2 linked regions of the Proteiniborus sp. DW1 genome follow. The protein of the gene in region 1 binds, or shares a complex with, the protein of each later gene. Links are inferred from orthologs where the notes say so. Each region holds a gene or a part of one and is shown in the gene's direction. Other genes may lie near its edges.

Region 1 (3,248 bases):
AAGCTACAACGGAAAAAAAGGAAGTCCCACAATATTTTCATCAAAATTAAGGGATAAGCTTTTAGAAGTAGAAGGAGATAAAGGTGGAAGAATAATAATTAAGGAGAATCCTCACGAAGTAGAATATGTGCCTATAGATGATTATAAAGTGGGATTAGATATAGATACTTGGGATGAATATCAACACTTAGTTGAAATGGAGATGAAAAATAATGAATGATATAGTAATAATTAGAGGTGCAGGAGACATTGCAACAGGAGTAGCACATAGACTTCATAGAAGTGGATTTAAAGTTTTACTCCTAGAAATAGAAAAGCCTACAGTCATAAGGAGAACTGTTTCATTTGCACAAGCAGTATTTGATGGACAAGTAGTAGTAGAGGATGTAAAAGCTATTAAAGTAAATAAAATAGAAGATATACATAAATGCTGGGAGGAAGAAAATATACCTATTATTATTGATGAGAAGTTAGATATCTTAAATAACATCAAGGCAGATGTATTAGTAGATGGAATACTTGCTAAAGAGAATTTAGGGACTAGTAAAGACCTAGCTCCAATTACTATAGGATTAGGACCAGGTTTTGAAGCAGGAATTGATGTGGATGTGGTTATTGAAACTAATAGGGGACATTATTTAGGTTATTTAATATTTGAAGGAACAGCAGAGCCTAATACAGGTATTCCAGGACTGATCAGTGGATATGGAAAAGAAAGAGTAGTTAAATCTCCAGCAGATGGAGTTATTAGACATGTTTCTAAAATAGGGGAACTAGTAAAAAAACAAGATGTTATCGCCTATGTAGATGATGTTCCCGTAAGAGCTACTCTTGATGGTGTTCTAAGAGGACTAATTATGGAAGGACTGGAAGTATACAAAGGATTAAAGATTGCTGATATTGATCCTAGAGGAATTATAGAACACTGCTATTCCATCTCAGAAAAAGCTAGGGCAATAGGAGGTTCAGTGCTTGAAGCTATACTATATTTTAAGAAGAAAAATAGTAAATAGAAAAAGCTACTATACTACTTAGCTGCATCATACTATAGGGGCTGTTAAGTCTTGCAAAAAAGTTAATTATTCAAGTTTTCTATCTATATAAGTATTATAATAGTATAGGTATATAATATACTATATGTATAAATTATCATTTGGGGGTGTAAACCTTGATATATTTAGATAATGCAGCAACATCTTTTCCTAAACCGGAACTGGTGTATAATGCAATGATGGAAGCCATGAGAGAATATGGAGCAAATCCTGGCAGGTCTGGTCATAAACTAGCTTTGAAGGCAGGAAGAGCTATTTATGAAACTAGAGAGCTTTTAGCAAATTTCTTTAATATAGAAGATCCTATGAGAATTATCTTTACTTCAAATGCAACTGATGGATTAAATCTTGCGATTAAAGGATTATTGAGGCCCAATGATCATGTTATAACCACATCAATGGAGCATAACTCTGTATTGAGACCTTTAAAAGCATTGGAAAATAACGGTATAGAAACTTCCATAATACAATGCGATGAAACTGGAAGTATTGATGTTAAGGATATTGAAGCTAATATTAAAACCAATACAAAGCTTATTGTAACCACACATGCATCTAATGTTACAGGAACAATATTTCCAGTAAAGGAGATTGGAAGTCTTGCCAAAAGGCATGGCATAATCTATATGGTAGATGTTGCTCAAACAGCAGGAGTATACGATATAGATGTAATAGATATGAATATCGATATATTAGCATTTCCAGGCCACAAGAGCTTACTTGGACCTCAGGGTACTGGAGGAGTTTATATAAGACAGGGTTTAGAAATATCCCAAATGAAAGAAGGGGGAACAGGAAGCCGATCTGATTCTTTAATCCAGCCTGATATTTATCCTGATAAGTTCGAAAGTGGGACTCCTAATATGCCTGGAATAGTAGGGCTAGGAGCAGGAATAAAATACATCCTTGATAAAGGTATAGAGAATATAAGAGAACATGAAAGAAAATTGGCAAAAACCTTTATAGATGGATTAAGAGAAATAGATGGTATCAAAATCTATGGACCTTGTGATATAGAAAAGCAGGCTCCAGTGATTTCAATTAATATTGGAGAAGAAGATTCTTCAGAAGTAAGCTATATATTAGACGAAGTATTTAATATTGCAGTGAGACCAGGACTACATTGTGCACCTCTTGCACACAAGACCATAAATTGTTATGAGCAAGGGTGCATCAGGTTTAGTGTGGGACCATTCAATACTCTTAATGATATAGAGACAGCTATTTTCGCAATAAAGACTATATCAAAGGAAATGTAGTGTGAAGTTAAATAAAATTTGTAATTTAAAAGCACAAGTTTGTTTACTTCCATTCAGTTGTTAAAATTTGGTTCTCGTTTAATTTCTGACAAAGATATTCAGAAAATCGAGTTATAAAGGAAAATCTTAGAGCACTAAATGGATATTGTTCATTTATGTGCTTGGTTTGAAGTTACATCAGACATGAGATTTTCTTTTATTTTTTTGCTTTCATTGTAATCAAAAATTAATTTCATAGCAGGATTTTTCATATTATAATAGAATTAAAGTAGAATACATATATAGATTATTAATGGAAAGGAGAAAACATGGAACTTATATTTAGTATTTTCACTGATTATATTACAGAAATAGTCATAGTAATGTCTTTGCTTAATTTTATATTGCTATTATTGTTCATTATAAGCAGAATCAAGATTTCTAGTATTACGAAGAAATATGATCGCTTAGTACAGGGGTCTACTACCCATTCTTTAGAAAGCATACTTTTTGAGCATATTGAAGAAATAAGAAGCACAAAAGAAGAGATTGCAGAAATTAAGAAACGCTGTGAGAATCTAGATGATAGACTACAGTTTTGTTTACAGCGAATTGGATTTATAAGATACAATGCTTTTAATGATATGGGAAGTGATTTGAGTTTTTCTGTAGCACTATTAGATGATAAGCTTAATGGATTTATCATAACTAGTATATATGGAAGAAATGAAAGTAAAACTTATGCAAAGCCAGTAGTAAAGGGCGATTCTAATTATCCACTATCAGTAGAGGAAATACAAGCTTTAGATAGAGCAAAGAAACAGATAGTATCCTAACAGACTATAAATAGGGCTGGTGATATTGTTGAAAATGTTATTTATAGTAAATCCTATAGCAGGTAGAGACAGAGCTATAAAACTGATTCCACTTATTGAAGAAAAAATGGACAAGACTAATA
Region 2 (3,089 bases), on another replicon or contig:
GGATAAAAATTAGAAATAGTATTAATGATGTAATTGATTCTATTACATTACAAGATATGGTTGATGATTTTATAAGAACTAATGGAAAGAAAGGATACATGTATTATATTTAGAGTTTTTCTAAATATGTGCATCTTATTGGGAGGATGAAAGATGGTAAAACAAGTTTATCTGGATAATGCGGCTACTACCCCTGTTAAACGAGAAGTACTTGAAGTTATGATTCCCTACTTTACTGAAAAATATGGAAATCCCTCGAGTATCTATAGATTAGGGCAAGTTACTAGAGCTGCTATAGACGAAGCTAGAGAAAAAATTGCTAAAGCTATAGGGGCTAATTCTAGGGAGATTTTTTTTACTGGTGGAGGTTCTGAGGCTGACAATTGGGCAATAAAAGGTATTGCATATGCAAATAAAAATAAAGGGAATCATATTATTACTTCAAAAATTGAGCATCATGGGGTGCTTCATACATGTCAATACTTAGAAAAGAATGGTTTTCAAGTTACTTATTTAGATGTAGATGAGAATGGAATAGTCAATATTGAACAATTAAAAAACTCAATTACTGATAAAACTATACTAATTACAATAATGTTTGCAAATAATGAAATTGGAACTATACAACCAATTAAAGAAATTGGAAATATAGCTAGAGAGAATAAAATATATTTTCATACTGATGCTGTACAGGCAATTGGAAACATAAAATTAGATGTAAATGATTTAAATATTGATTTGTTATCTATGTCTGCTCATAAACTATATGGGCCAAAAGGTATAGGTGCCCTTTATATTAAACAGGGAGTGAAGATACATCCTCATATACATGGAGGTGCCCAAGAAAAGAACAGAAGAGCAGGCACAGAAAATGTACCTGCTATTGTGGGATTTGGTAAGGCTGTAGAATTGGCTTATGAAACTATAGATGAGCATAATAGAAATCTGATTAGATTAAGAGATAAATTAATTAGAGATATCTATGAAAAAATAGATTATGTTAGGTTGAATGGTCATCCTGAACACAGACTACCTGGTAATGTTAATTTTTCCTTTGAATTTATTGAGGGTGAATCCTTATTACTTAGTTTAGATATGGTTGGAATTTCAGCATCTAGTGGTTCAGCATGTACGTCAGGCTCTTTAGATCCTTCCCATGTTTTGTTGGCGATAGGTCTCCCTCATGAAATTGCACATGGATCTTTAAGACTTACATTAGGAGATTTTAATACAGAGGAAGAAATAGATTATGTGGTAGAAAACTTAGTTAAGATAGTTGATAGATTAAGACAAATGTCACCACTATACGAAAATGTAAAGAAAAGATGAGGGGGTAAAATTATGTACTCAGAAAAGGTAATGGAGCATTTTATGAACCCGAGAAATGTTGGAGAAATTGAAAATGCTGATGGAATTGGTCAAGTTGGAAATCCTAAATGTGGCGATATAATGAAAATGTATTTAAAAATTGAGAATGACACTATTGTAGATGTAAAATTTAAGACTTTTGGATGTGGCTCTGCAATAGCTTCTTCAAGTATGGCTACAGAATTAATAAAGGGGAAAACCATTAAAGAAGCAATGCAACTTACTAATAAAGCTGTGGCTGAAGCATTAGATGGGTTGCCACCAGTTAAAATGCATTGTTCAGTATTAGCTGAGCAGGCTATAAAATCAGCTTTATTTGATTATTCAAAGAAGAATAATGTTGTTATAGAGGGATTAGAAGATTTTAATCCAGATGAGGATGTTCATGACCATGAACATGATCAAGATAATGAATAAAATGAGAAAAACTACTGTAATTCAGTAGTTTTTTTTATAATCAATATAAAAGTTTTATATTGATACTCTTACATAAGGGGACTTTTCGTTAATGAGTTTCAATAAAAGTATTCTTAGTTTATAACATTTAGATAGAAACTTTTATTTCTATGAGAGGTGAATGGAATAATAATAATTTATTAATGTGGAATAATAATTACATAGAATTTTAAAAAGGAGTAATACAATTGAGGAAAGAGAGTGAATTAATTGGACTCCCAGTAATAAGTAAAGAAACAGGTAAAAAAGTTGCATCTATAAGAGAGATAATATATTCAAAGAAGAAATTCAAAGTAGTAGCCTTTTTAATAAATGAAGGAAATATTTTTAGGGATGCTAAGATAATCAGATTTATTAATATTGACTCAATAGGAAAGGATGCTTTAATCATAGAAAATGAAAATTTAGTTGAAAAATCAAGCCATTTTCCAGAGATAGATAATTTGATTAACGAAAAAAAAATAATAGAAGAAGAAATACTGACTGAAGGTGGAGAAAGTCTTGGTCATGTAAAAGATATAATAATTGATGTCGAAAGTGGGAGAATAGTAGGTTTTATACTTACAGATGGATTAATTCAAGATTTAAAGGAAGGAAGAAATGTATTACCCTATACTACAGAAACTATTTTCGGAGAAAATTCTATTATTATTAGCAACGAAGCCAAAAGTCTTTTTGACATATATAAGGAGGATTACAAAAAACTACTAGAATTACTTTAGAGATTTGTATCAAACTATGTATAAAGAAATATATTAAATGAGGTGAAAATATGAAGGGTAGATTTGTATCTGGAATAGTGACAGGGAGTTTAATAGGTGCAACAGCTGGGATGCTCGCAATGACAAGGATGAGCCCAAGACGTAGAAGAAAAATGATGAGGGTTGGAAAAAGAATAGCATCAACTGTAGTTAGCAATATAGGTTTATTTTAATAGGCAGCTTAGCTGCCTTTAATTTCAGCAAGGAGACCCATATAATGGATAATTTTCTAAAACTAAGTCATTATCTCCAGAGTACATTTCTGACTATACTACTTGGACTATGTATATATTTTTTAACAAATATTGGGAATAAATATATAAAAGCAGAGAGTAAGCTTCAGTTTTCGCGTAAAAAAATAGCTCTTGCTATATCAATAATTATTCTTATAGTAGTTACTTATAATCTATTAAAAGGGCCTAGCAAAATAGTATCTATATTGCTACTAATATTTTACTCCATTGTACTATCTTATTTGCTAAATCCTTTAGTCAATTTCATAGA

Evidence for each region.
Region 2: the proteins of DW1_RS14690 (region 1) and nifU are in contact, whole or in part, in a solved structure (PDB 5XT5), measured with the Bacillus subtilis proteins. The link is inferred for Proteiniborus sp. DW1 from one-to-one orthologs.

The regions. Positions count from the first base shown.
Region 1 is NZ_FMDO01000062.1:2,193-5,440, reverse strand. What follows is about bases 337-3,239. They hold DW1_RS14690 (aminotransferase class V-fold PLP-dependent enzyme), read left to right. Parts: upstream 337-1,168; coding sequence 1,169-2,311; downstream 2,312-3,239. Other genes in these bases: DW1_RS14680 (diacylglycerol/lipid kinase family protein), read left to right, coding at 3,161-3,239; DW1_RS14685 (DUF4446 family protein), read left to right, coding at 2,620-3,126; yqeB (selenium-dependent molybdenum cofactor biosynthesis protein YqeB), read left to right, coding at 337-1,013. In the rest of the region: mocA (molybdenum cofactor cytidylyltransferase), read left to right, coding at 1-220; more of yqeB, read left to right, coding at 213-336; more of DW1_RS14680, read left to right, coding at 3,240-3,248. UniProt on the Bacillus subtilis protein: Type II cysteine desulfurase that acts as the initial step in the SUF-like Fe-S cluster assembly pathway.
Region 2 is NZ_FMDO01000032.1:23,366-26,454, forward strand. Bases 318-3,061 are described here. They hold nifU (Fe-S cluster assembly scaffold protein NifU), read left to right. Parts: upstream 318-1,338; coding sequence 1,339-1,785; downstream 1,786-3,061. Other genes in these bases: nifS (cysteine desulfurase NifS), read left to right, coding at 318-1,329; DW1_RS08385 (PRC-barrel domain-containing protein), read left to right, coding at 2,013-2,546; DW1_RS15295 (YtxH domain-containing protein), read left to right, coding at 2,597-2,758; DW1_RS08390 (AI-2E family transporter), read left to right, coding at 2,803-3,061. In the rest of the region: DW1_RS08370 (RrF2 family transcriptional regulator), read left to right, coding at 1-113; more of nifS, read left to right, coding at 154-317; more of DW1_RS08390, read left to right, coding at 3,062-3,089. UniProt on the Bacillus subtilis protein: Part of the SUF-like system that mediates the biosynthesis of iron-sulfur (Fe-S) clusters. Acts as a sulfurtransferase and thus transfers sulfur from SufS to SufB.